DNA from 4 places in the Pantoea sp. X-Soil-ISGK-259 genome. Region 3 is predicted to be linked to each of the others. Evidence: predicted binding sites of a transcription regulator. Region 3 holds the regulator's gene; each other region holds the start of a gene.

Region 1 (3,144 bases), 3.3 Mb from region 3:
CGCAGGCGGGTCAGGGTTTCAATACGCTTATCCAGCTCTTCGCGCCAGTGCTGCGTCAGGGCATCCCACTCTGGTGTGGACATACGCTTGTTTGCGGGAATATGGTCCAGACTGTCACTCACGGTCGCCAGCGGAATACCGATGCGCTGCGCAATCTTGATAATCGCGACACGTCGCAGCACGTCACGGCTGTATCGCCGCTGATTGCCGCTATTTCGCGTGCTGGAGATCAATCCTTTTGTCTCATAGAAGTGCAGCGCCGAGACCGCCACACCGCTACGGCGCGCCACTTCACCCGGTGTTAAAACCGGTTTTGGATAGTTGCGTTCTTTTTTCATCAGGCTCTTTACCTCAAGTTAACTTGAGGAATTATACTTGCTCTCCATCGAAACCCCTAAACTCCCATTAGCGTTTATTAAACACCAGAAGGATGAGGCCATGATGCAAGAAGAGATCATTCATTCCCTGACGCACTGGATTGACCAGAACCTGGATAAGAGCTTGTCGATTGATGAAGTTGCGGCCAAATCGGGCTATTCGAAATGGCATCTGCAGCGTATGTTCCGTTCCGTAACGAAACAAACGCTGGGTGGCTATATTCGTGAGCGCCGCCTGACGCTGGCAGCTGAAGCTTTGTCACAGACACAGCGACCGGTGTTTGATATTGCGATGCAGTATGGCTATGACTCGCAGCAGACCTTTTCCCGCGTGTTTCGTCGTCAGTTTGCACAGACGCCAACCGCTTATCGGCACACCATGCGTCGTCAGGCGATTCAGCGCCCTCGCCTGCCAGGTTTTGGCTATAACGATCCAATCAATAGCTTTACCCAGCGCACCACCGGCGAGTGTTGCCCGGTTCGCTGATTTTCCGTTGCGCCCGCTCCGGGCGCATCTGACTGATTTCCCCGCCGTTCTTCTTCTGCTGCCGACCCTTCCTTCGTGTCACTGCCACACCCGTGTAAATTTTGTTCAAAATTTAAAATCGGGTGATATAATGTGACCCAAGTCACACTTTGAACCTGGTTTGACGGCGTATAAGTCTCCCCTGACACACTTTTTCGCCGCCGGTGATGTCTGCAGATTGTCAGGATTACCTGTTGATATTGAGGTCCGGCCAATGGCTACGTTAACCACCAGTTTTCTTGTTATGCGTTGGGAATTGCTGAGCGCAGTCATGATGTTTTTTGCCAGCACCCTGAAAACTAAACTTCGTCAGGATAGCCGTCACGTGATGGCATTTATGTGTGGCGGGATTGGTTTAGGCATGACCTGCTGGTTTGTCACCGGTCTGATGGGCATTACCCTGAGTATGGATAACGTGCATAACTTCGTGGAAATCTCAAAGCATGCCTTTATTGAAGCAATGAGCCAGGCGCCTGCTGACTGGCCGATGCCCTGATTGATTGCCTGAATTTTGCGCATAAAAAACCCCGCTAAGCGGGGTTTTTTATATTGCTGTGTGTGCTTAAATTTTCTTCAACATGGCAGGAATATTAACATCCTGCACGGTAGCGCCCGGGCTCTGCGTTCCGCGGCGGTCCTGAATCCACATATCTCCCATCATCTGATTTAAACCACGATCTAAGCCGGTGACCAGTCCTGCACCTGGGGTGAAGGTCAGTTCGCCAAAGTAGATCCGTTCGTCATGGATATACCAGTCCACACGTACGTAGTCGAAATCACTGGCCAGTTTTTTACTCAGTTCGAGCGCATGTTCCAGTGACGGCATAATCGGTGACACATCCAGACCGGTATCGCGAATTTTGTGATAGGCCTCGTTGAGGTTGTTCACGTAGAAATTCATCGACAGCAGCGGCTGACAGCGGTTGTAGATCACCTGCAGCACATATTCGAACTTGCCATCCCGCTTGTTGAACATATGGAACTTGTAATCAATCGGCGCGCTCTTGCCATCACCAATGTACTTCTCAACCAGGATACGTGGCTTGATGTAGCGATAGTGAATCTCACGCGCTTCGTTGGCAAAGTCAGTCTTCAGCCAGCGATAGCAGTCATGAATGATCTGCTGCTTGCGCAGGGCATCCGGCTCTTCCAGCAAAATCTCAACCATGTTGGAGGCGTGGTTCGGCTTGATCACCGTCCCCTTCCAGCAGGGTAAGCTGTTCAGCGTTGTCGGGTCAGTGGTTTCGTGTACCAACGGAATCAGGTATTCATTACCGATTTTTTCAGCAATGAATTCGCGCACCGAGTACTTATCTGACAGACGACCGTAATTCTGGTAATCGCCGAAGATAAACTTACGGTACAGCACCTTCTCATTGAACACTTTTGGCTGACGCAGATTGGGCAGCTTTCTGAACTTGTGGAAGTAGTAAATGCGGTCCTGATAAGCCCAGGGCATCTTCTTAATAAAGTACTGCACACTTCTTCTGAGTTCTTCTTTCAACTTGAGCATATCTGACCTCATTTGTATGTTTTGTAGTTGAGTGAGGAAACCTGAATCTTTTGAATGACGCCGTTTTTAAAGAAGTAATTCATTACGGTCAGGGACAAAAGTTCTGAAAGGAAAACGCTCCACGCGGCCCCCATGATGCCGTGACCCTGGATCAACCACCAGGAGAGCGGCAGACTGATGACCATCAGGCAGATGATTTTCCTCAGTAAGTAGTTAAATCCTCCCTCTTTGACCATGTAGCGATACGCTACGGTCCCCATTGCCGAAAAGCTGGTCGCTATCGACAGCAACGTAATGAGACTTCCTGACTGTGTGTATGCCGGTCCGTACAACGCAATGATGATCCGCTCGCCGTACAGCGAAATAACAAGCAGCATCAACAATGAAACACCCATAACGTAACCATTGAGCCGCGCAGCCAGCTTAATGGCGACCTCACCGCGCTCCCTGAAGATCTCAGTGAAGCAGGAGGTGATGAGCGCTACCGGGATAAAAATCCAGGAAGCGGAAATGGTATTCGCCGCCGCAAACAGACCCAGATCGCGGGCGGGAGCCGTGCCTGCCAGAAACATCTGTGCGGCTTTGACCTGCACCGAAATAAAGATGCTGGAGATGGCCAGCGGCAGTCCGGCATACATCAGATAGCGCAGATAAGCGGTACGCTTCTCGCGGGGCGGCATCTGATCCTGATGGTCCTGATAAAAGTTGCGACGCTTGATCAGGTAAGG
Region 2 (3,144 bases), 750 kb from region 3:
CAAATCCGGCGATGGTCATGGCAATCGCCACATCCAGTTTAGTTGAGGAGTAACGCTGACTTTTGCTGTCCTCACTTTTGCCCTGCGTCAGCGCAGAGTGCAGATAAATTACGTGCGGCATGATGGTCGCCCCAAGCACGCCGGCGGCCAGGAATACGGCATCCGACGTCGGTAACGCGGGCAGCGCCATGCCGACCACCAGCTCTTTAATATTGGGCTGGGAGAAGAAAAGTTCGACAATATAGGCGGCCGCCACAAACAACAGCAGTCCACCAATCACCAGCTCCAGCGGCTTCTGCCCGCGACTCTGTAACATCAGTATCAGGAAGGTGGCGATGCCCGTCAGCACCGCGCCCTGCATCAATGAAATGCCGAGCAGCAGTTTGAACCCCAGTGCAGCACCGATAAACTCCGCCAGATCGGTGGCCATCGCGATAATTTCCGCCTGCACCCAGTAAAACCAGACGGCAGGCCGGGGAAAGCGATCGCGGATGTGTTCGGCAAGATTTTTGCCGGTGGCGATACCCAGCTTGGCAGACATGAGCTGAATCAGCATGGCCATGATATTGGCCCACACCACCACCCACAGCAATTTGTAGCCGTAAGCAGCGCCTGCCTGAATGTTGGTCGCAAAGTTGCCCGGATCGATATAGCCAATAGCGGCGATAAAGGCGGGCCCCAGCAGTGCGAGTTTGACTTTTCTGACTCCGCGAGCAGCGCGCTCGGCGGTACGACTCTCAAGCATATCCGGTACCCTGTCTGAACATTTGCCTGCCCCGGCAGCTTAGGGGTTAGCATGTGCAAGTGAAATTCGTTTATTGTTATCGGTGTAATAGATGCTGCTATAAAGTATAGCCATTGCTATACATTACAGTAAAGGAAGTGAGTGCTAAAAATGTGAGCAACGGTGTCACTTTACGCTCTGTGTAAAATTCAGACAATAATTATGTGGTTATCTGGGTTGAACGATTTTTAAACAGGGCGTGATCTCTGGAACTTTTCTGGAAAATATAGCGATAGCGAATACTTATAATGTGGTTCAGATCTCGTTTTTAAGTAACGCGTTACATAGAATACGCAACAAAATACAACCCTCCTCAAATTTGGAGCAACTATGTCCCATATTTTGCAATTTCTTTTAGCACTGGTGGTGGTCGGGATACTCTCCTTGCTGGTCAGTCACGATCGTAAAAGCATTCGCATTCGCTACATTATACAGCTACTGGTGATTGAAATTGTGCTCGCCTGGTTCTTCCTGAACTCAGAAGCGGGACTGGGTTTCGTCAAAGGCTTCGCCGGCTTCTTTGATCATCTGCTGAAGTATGCGGCCCAGGGCACAAACTTTGTCTTCGGTAACATGAATGACAAAGGCCTGGCGTTCTTCTTCCTCAACGTATTGTGTCCAATCGTCTTTATCTCTGCGTTGATCGGTATTCTGCAGCATTTCCGTATCCTGCCGTGGGTTATTCGCGGTATCGGTACTGTGCTGTCGAAAGTCAATGGCATGGGAAAACTGGAATCTTTCAACGCCGTGAGTTCTCTGATACTGGGACAGTCAGAAAACTTCATTGCCTATAAAGATATCCTGGGCAAGATGTCACAGCGCCGCATGTACACCATGGCCGCGACGGCGATGTCGACCGTTTCGATGTCTATTGTCGGTGCCTACATGACCATGCTGCAGCCAAAGTATGTGGTCGCCGCACTCGTGCTCAACATGTTCAGCACCTTTATCGTGCTGTCATTGATCAACCCTTACCGCGTTGAGAACGAAGACGATCTGCAGTTGCAGGATCTGCATAAAGGTCAGAGCTTCTTCGAGATGCTGGGCGAATATATCCTGGCCGGTTTTAAGGTCGCGATTATCGTTGCCGCGATGCTGATTGGTTTTATCGCGCTGATTTCAGGTCTGAACGCCCTGTTTGATCTGATCTTCGGCATCAGTTTCCAGGGCGTGCTTGGCTATGTCTTCTATCCGTTTGCCTGGGTGATGGGTGTGCCGTCGGGTGAGGCGTTGCAGGTCGGCAGTATTATGGCGACCAAGCTGGTATCGAATGAATTTGTCGCCATGATGGATCTGCAGAAAATTGCAGGTCAGTTGTCACCCACTTCAGAAGGTATTCTTTCCGTGTTCCTGGTGTCGTTCGCCAACTTCTCTTCCATCGGCATCGTGGCCGGTGCAATTAAAGGTCTTAATGAAGAACAGGGCAACGTGGTTTCCCGCTTTGGCCTGAAGCTGCTGTACGGCTCTACGCTGGTCAGCGTGCTCTCCGCCGCTATCGCCGGTCTGGTTCTGGCGTTCTGAGTGCAGTGCTGAACATTTGAGGGCGAGCCTGTCTCGCCCTTTTCGTTTTTCGCCATCCCTGCTTTTCTTCCCGCTGAATACCTCTTCAGGCGACGTCCGCCCTTATACAATACACTCAGATTCTGCATGTAAAGCGCGCACGAGGCGCAGCACAGCGTTATCCGGGCAGAACGCGGCGGCGCTTGCCGGGTATGTACGCGTTAAGCGTGCGCAGCAGCTGATTTGCAAAGCAATAGCGTTAGATTCGCAGAAAGGCGAATGAAAGATAAATCAGAAAGGATTTTGACAACAATGACATCGACGTTGTCAGAAAATGGTGGAGATAAGCGGGATCGAACCGCTGACCTCTTGCATGCCATGCAAGCGCTCTCCCAGCTGAGCTATACCCCCACATCTGGAATCGTTTTTCAGTGCCAAACTTTTGGGAAAAAGTTTGGTGGAGCTAAGCGGGATCGAACCGCTGACCTCCTGCATGCCATGCAGGCGCTCTCCCAGCTGAGCTATAGCCCCGAACCGAAAAACTGTCGCGTTAAGCGACGGACGGCATAATATGAAACCGCCTCCAGGGTGTCAACGGCAAAATGACATTCTCTGTTTGATCGCTGAAAAAGGCGGCAACCTGCGAAGTTTCAGCAGCATGCTGCAGATAAAAATCATGTCTGGTCATGCAGTACCGTTTTTTAACTGTTATACCCGCTGCCATCAGGTTAATTCACGGTTAAATATGTTATAGGAATTTTCTTGTCTTCGTCTTTTTCGCATGCAAAACTTAGCCCGCTAATTTAGTGGCCACCGGGACCCTCTCCCGCGCGCCGCGCGTCCACCAGGCGTTATCGTCC
Region 3 (3,144 bases):
TGCGAACACGCGTAGCGCTGTAACCGTTCTGGCTGACGAACATGATGGTCATCAGGATCCAGTAAGGTTTGGGGATGTTGAAGAACAGCGCCAGTGCACTGCCCAGCATCAGCATTACCGCAAAGCGTCCGGCGGTGCGCAGCGCTGACGAGCGAAAAGAGAGATAACTGCGCAGCGCCGGTAACAGTGGCAGACGGCGCTGACGATCCGCCATCAGGTCACGCTGATACAGCGGTTTCTGCGTGCGCAGCACCCGCGCAATGCGGTTGAAGTGGTAAAGACAGAAGTTACCCACCGGATTGTCGGGATGCTGATGGGCGATCTTCTCCAGCGCGCCAAGCTGTTTGTCCATCGCAAAGCGATCGGGTAGCTGGTGATAAAGGATGTTATCCGCCAGCACCCGTAGCCGGGCCGAAATGGTTTTGGCATTCCAGCGGATCACCGCTTCGGCATGGCTCTGTTCGACCAGCTTCTGCACCTCTTCCGGCCGATGCAGACTAACCGAGATGTGTTCCTGCAGATCCAGCGCCACCTGAAAGGCGCGCGTCAGCCGCTTATGGCTGTGATCGCGGCTTGCCGACAGCATGTGCATCTGCTGATAGCAGGTGTTAATCAGATCGACCACTTTCTGCTGACGCGCCAGCAGCGGCGGCAGTGCCTTTTCCGGGTCGGTCAGCTGCGTCAGCAGGGTGTATTTGGCGTCGCAGTAGTTAGCCAGCTCGCGGTAGATCAGGCTGAGGCTTTCGCGCATCGGCTGCTCTTTCCACAGCCAGAACCAGAACCAGTTAAACAGCCCATACCAGAGCGTGCCGCCGATGTAGAGCAGCGGGGTAACATAGATGGGCATGCGGCCAATGAGGCTCAGGGTAAAAATGGCGGCGATAAGCGTGCCGGGCAGCAGACGACCATGCAGCGGGCTGATCTCACCCGTCACGCCGAGCAGCAGGGGCATGGCGAACAGGATGAGCGGTAGCGGAATGGCATGCAGTGTGAGCCACTGAATCAGGAAGCTGCCGAGGGCAAACAGGCTGCCACCCACAATCAGGCGTTTGAAAAAGCGTTTATGCGGGGTATCCAGACCGGCAATATTGCAGCAGGCAGGCACTAACGAGAACAGCAGACCTTTTTGCAGGTCGCCAGCCAGCCAGCCCAGCGCGACGGGCAGACAAAGCACCAGCGTTTGCCGCAAGGCGTAGTTGACTTCAGGATGGTAAATAATTCGACGCCACATCGGCCCAACACAAACAATAACGGCGTGATGTTGCCATCACGCCGTGGGTGACAGGAATTAGCGGGTGCCGTAAACGACGATGGTTTTGCCGTGTGCGGAGATCAGGTTCTGATCTTCCAGCATCTTCAAAATACGGCCCACGGTTTCGCGTGAACAACCCACAATCTGGCCAATTTCCTGACGAGTGATTTTAATTTGCATGCCGTCGGGATGCGTCATGGCATCTGGCTGCTTCGCCAGGTTGAGCAGGGTCTGTGCAATGCGTCCGGTGACGTCGAGGAAAGCGAGGTTACCCACTTTTTCAGACGTGACCTGCAGGCGACGCGCCATCTGCGAGGAGAGTCGCATCAGGATGTCGGGATTAACCTGAATCAGCTGACGGAATTTCTTGTAAGAAATCTCCGCCACTTCGCACGCGCTTTTCGCACGTACCCAGGCGCTGCGCTCCTGGCCTTCTTCGAACAGGCCAAGCTCACCAATGAAATCGCCCTGATTCAGGTAGGAAAGAATCATCTCTTTGCCTTCTTCATCTTTAATCAGAACCGCGACGGAACCTTTCACGATGTAGTAAAGCGTTTCTGCTTTTTCACCTTGGTGAATCAGCGTACTTTTGGATGGATACTTGTGAATATGGCAATGGGACAGGAACCATTCGAGTGTAGGGTCTGTTTGCGGTTTGCCGAGAACCATTCGCTATTATCCTCTGTTGTAATCGTGCCCAAAATACAGGGGGCAGTTTTCCCTGTCAGGCGGTGAAAGCTTCAAGCGTTTCCCTTTCAGGAAATTATTCGGGCCGCATCAGGCGCAGTGCGCATCATTCTTCCCGGCTTCGCCATCGGGTGACGAAAAATATTTTCAGCACTGTTTGTAGCACAGCTTTTGCCGACTGTCTTGTGTTGTCTCGCTTCAGCTACAGGCGGATTTCTCTGGATTGCTGTTTACCAGGCGAAAGCGTACTCTGGCGACAAAACAGCGTATTCCGGAGCAAAAATCATGCAGGCAAGAGTGAAGTGGGTAGAAGGACTGACATTCCTCGGAGAATCCTCATCCGGCCATCAGATACTGATGGATGGAAATTCGGGCGATAAAGCGCCCAGCCCAATGGAGATGGTGCTGATGGCGGCCGGCGGATGCAGCGCGATTGACGTGGTATCAATTCTGCAAAAAGGCCGTAACGATGTGGCTGATTGTGAAGTAAAACTGACCTCAGAACGTCGTGAAGAGGCGCCGCGAATCTTTACGCACATCAACCTGCACTTTATCGTGAGTGGTAAAGCGCTCCAGGATAAAGCGGTCTCACGCGCGGTGGATCTTTCTGCTGAAAAATATTGTTCGGTGGCCATCATGCTGGGTAAAGGTGTGACGATTACGCATAGCTATGAAGTGATTGAGCTGTAACAGGCTGAAGGGCATTTTAAAGTCGCGGGCCAATTCGGAGTCGGTCTGGTGTCGGGCCGTTCCTGCATAGAGAGTCCGCTTTAAGACTGTGCCCGCGCTATTACGCACCTCATCCCTGAGGTGCGCCCATACCGGGCCAACGCTTTGCGTTGTTCAAAAACGCTCCCGGCGTTTTTGTCCCAGTCGCGGGACGCTTTCCTCTTCTGACCCGGTTCCCGGCGTGTTGAGCTTAGGTGTTGCTGTCAGATTCTTTGTCACCAGGTTTTTTCAGTGGCGACCTTTCTGAAAACGGATGTGGCTGCCGGACGTGAAGCGAAGGGAGCATATGCCTGTAGCAAAGCATAGCGGGCCAGGGATGGCCCGCGCTGAGCCTGCCAGGGATGGCGGTTTTGCGTCTTTGCGAAAGGTGTATGCTCCCTGAAGCCAGCTCAGCAGTAAGCCTTTCCCCGCAGAAATGCCAGTTTTACCTCTTTGCGAAAGGCCTCTGCTCTCTGCGTTTTTTTTGCTGACCTCTT
Region 4 (3,144 bases), 450 kb from region 3:
AGGTTTTCAGTTCGACACGTTTGATATCGCCGGCAATGACCAGGAAGCTGAATGCCGCGACAAAGGCGTGAATCCCCACATAAACCAGCGCGCCTTCAAATGAACCGCTGGTGGCAATGATGTAACCGATGGCGATAGGCGTGACGATGCCGGAGAAGTTACCGAACATGTTGAACAAACCACCGCTCAGGCCGCTGATCTCTTTCGGCGCGGTATCTGCCATCACCGCCCAGCCCAGCGCGCCGATGCCTTTACCAAAGAAGGCCAGTGCCATAAAGAACACCACCATCCATTCGGTATTGGTGTAGTTACACATCACCATTGAGATAGAGAGCAGCATGCCGAGAACGATTGGCGTTTTACGTGCGATATTCAGCGAGCCGGTTTTACGCATCAGCCAGTCAGAGATCACCCCGCCCAGTACGCCGCCGAGGAAGCCGCACACCGCCGGAATCGACGCAACAAAGCCCGCTTTAAGAATCGACATGCCGCGCGCCTGTACCAGATAGACCGGGAACCAGGTGATAAAGAAGTAGGTTAAGGCGTTAACACAGTATTGACCGAGATAGATGCCCAGCATCATGCGTGACGTCAGCAGCTGTTTGATCTGGAACCACTTCTCGCTCCAGCTCACTTTTCGGGTGTTCTTTTTGACATCCATGTTGATGAGCGCGCCGCCCTGTTCCATGTACTCCAGTTCAGCTTTATTCACGCCAGGATGATCGGTGGGATCGTGTATCACTTTGAGCCAGATGAAACTGAGGATGATGCCCAGGCCGCCCATGAACCAGAACACGTGCGCCCAGCCCACGGAAGAGACCAGCCAGCCCATAATCGGTGCGAAGATCACGGTGGCAAAGTATTGGGCCGAGTTGAAGATCGCCACCGCCGTGCCGCGTTCCTGCGCCGGGAACCAGGCTGCGACTATGCGGCTGTTGCCCGGGAAAGAAGGTGCTTCAGCCAGGCCGACCAGGAAACGCAGAATAAACAGCGACATGATGATGCCAAAGCCGCTGAACAGATCGACGAACCCTTGCAGAAAGGTAAACAGCGACCAGGTGAAGATGCTCCAGAAGTAGACGCGTTTTGAGCCGAAGCGATCGAGCAGCCAGCCGCCCGGAATCTGACCAATGACATACGCCCATGAGAACGCTGAGAAGATATAGCCAAGTCCGACTGAATCAAGGCCGATATCTTTGGACATCGCCGAACCGGCAATTGAAATGGTTGCGCGGTCACCGTAGTTGAATGAGGTGACGATAAATAACATCACCACAATCCAGTAACGGGCATTGGTGCGCTTCTGCACCGTTTCCGCGGTCTGGCTGAAACTATTCATGATGCACTCCTGAAATATAGCGTGAGCTACATCCGCTCTGACTGCATACACATCGCGTTGGGTATCAGAGAGAAATTGGGTTAAACACGGCGATCTTTTTGTTTTGGCAAACTTTTATTTATTCATCCGGCTGCTGACAGCTGCGGTCATTAACGCGCCTTTGCCCCTGCATCAGATGAGGAATACGTCGTGACAGATAACCTGACTTTGGCTAACGAAACTCAGTATAAGAACAGCCCGTAGCGATCACATTGGCGTATCGCCCTGGAATAAACTGATTAATGAAGTGATTATCTTGCGGATGCACAAAAGGCTGCGGTGTGGCTCACGAAAGTGGCAAATACCATGGCGAAATTAGCCGCTGACAACGCTTTACCCCGCTGTTTGTGAGGCTCTTCACTTGCTTTTGGATAAGCGACCCAAAACAACGCGGTGAAATACCTCAATGGTGGTCATTTGCACAATGCGCCACGTGCGACGCCTCCCTATACTGAAGCTGGCAAACACGCGTGTGACAGATCAGAACATTACAACGTGCCGCACAAGTACGGCACGACAGACAGGAAGGTGAGCGATGAAACCCAATACAGATGAACAACCGCTCTATATCAAAGTCCATGAGCATGACAATGTCGCGATTGTGGTCAACAGCATGGGTCTGCCAGCCGGCACGCAGTTTGCGGATGGCCTGACGCTTACTGAACATGTGCCGCAGGGCCATAAAGTGGCGCTAAGCGCCATTAACCAGGGTGCAGAGATTGTGCGATATGGTGAAGTTATCGGCTATGCGCTGCGGGATATTGCCCAGGGCAGCTGGATTGATGAATCTCTTGTTGCGCTGCCAGAAGCCCCTCCGCTGGAGAGCCTGCCGTTAGCCAAGCAGGTTCCGCCTGATTTGCCGCCGTTAGAAGGTTACACCTTTGAAGGTTACCGGAATGCGGATGGCAGCGTGGGTACGCGTAATCTCCTCGGCATCACCACCAGTGTCCACTGCGTGGCGGGTGTGGTGGATCATGTCGTGCAGATCATTGAACGGGATCTGCTGCCACGCTTTCCGAATGTGGATGGCGTCGTCGCCCTGAACCATCTTTATGGCTGTGGTGTGGCGATCAACGCGCCTGCTGCGGTGGTGCCGATTCGCACCATTCATAATCTGGCACTGAATGCCAATTTCGGCGGCGAAGTGATGATCGTCAGTCTGGGTTGCGAAAAGTTGCAGCCTGAGCGCCTGCTGACCGGCACGCCTGACGTGCAGGCCATTTCACTGGACGACCATGACATCGTGCGTTTGCAGGATGAAAAGCTGGTGGGTTTCGGTGCGATGGTGAATGAGATTCTGCAGGTCGCAGAACGTCATCTTCAGCGGCTCAATGCGCGCCAGCGCGAAACCTGCTCCGCTGCAGAATTGATTGTGGGTATGCAGTGTGGAGGCAGCGATGCGTTCTCAGGCGTAACGGCGAATCCGGCGGTGGGCTTCGCCTCTGATCTGCTGGTGCGCTGCGGGGCGACCGTGATGTTCTCTGAAGTCACTGAAGTGCGTGATGCCATTCACCTGCTGACGCCACGGGTGATCAATCAGGAAGTTGGTAAGCGCTTACTGGAGGAGATGGCCTGGTATGACAATTACCTCGACCAGGGCCAGACCGATCGCAGCGCTAACCCGTCTCCCGGCAACAAAAAAGGCGGCCTGGCCAACGTAGTGGAAAAAGCACTGGGATCGATCGCCAAATCGGGACGCAGCGCCATTGTCGAAGTGCTCTCGCCGGGTCAACGGCCTACGCGGCGTGGATTAATTTATGCGGCGA

What was found. Region 3 encodes CRP, which controls carbon source genes, mostly activating them, when cyclic AMP is high. Its sites were predicted from a motif close to ATGTGANNNNNNTCACAT; they were not measured.
Region 1: a site for CRP is predicted at 995-1,012, ahead of AC6I77_RS01405 (YjcB family protein). Genes of this name have one in related genera too.
Region 2: a site for CRP is predicted at 1,033-1,050, ahead of AC6I77_RS13740 (NupC/NupG family nucleoside CNT transporter). Genes of this name have one in related genera too.
Region 4: a site for CRP is predicted at 1,724-1,741, ahead of garD (galactarate dehydratase). Genes of this name have one in related genera too.

What each region holds. Positions count from the first base shown of each region.
Region 1 covers NZ_AP035986.1:313,437-316,580, reverse strand. The annotation lists gene soxR (redox-sensitive transcriptional activator SoxR) at 1-338, opposite strand, end outside; gene soxS (superoxide response transcriptional regulator SoxS) at 439-864, shown strand; gene AC6I77_RS01405 (YjcB family protein) at 1,118-1,399, shown strand; gene AC6I77_RS01400 (ATP-grasp fold amidoligase family protein) at 1,466-2,416, opposite strand; gene AC6I77_RS01395 (oligosaccharide flippase family protein) at 2,425-3,144, opposite strand, start outside.
Region 2 covers NZ_AP035986.1:2,904,718-2,907,861, forward strand. The annotation lists gene AC6I77_RS13735 (Nramp family divalent metal transporter) at 1-745, opposite strand, end outside; gene AC6I77_RS13740 (NupC/NupG family nucleoside CNT transporter) at 1,115-2,305, shown strand; tRNA gene AC6I77_RS13745 (tRNA-Ala) at 2,620-2,695, opposite strand; tRNA gene AC6I77_RS13750 (tRNA-Ala) at 2,740-2,815, opposite strand.
Region 3 covers NZ_AP035986.1:3,658,882-3,662,025, reverse strand. The annotation lists gene AC6I77_RS17495 (YccS/YhfK family putative transporter) at 1-1,231, opposite strand, end outside; gene crp (cAMP-activated global transcriptional regulator CRP) at 1,289-1,921, opposite strand; gene AC6I77_RS17485 (OsmC family protein) at 2,225-2,629, shown strand; gene AC6I77_RS17480 (phosphoribulokinase) at 3,143-3,144, opposite strand, start outside.
Region 4 covers NZ_AP035986.1:3,204,517-3,207,660, forward strand. The annotation lists gene AC6I77_RS15150 (MFS transporter) at 1-1,339, opposite strand, end outside; gene garD (galactarate dehydratase) at 1,914-3,144, shown strand, end outside.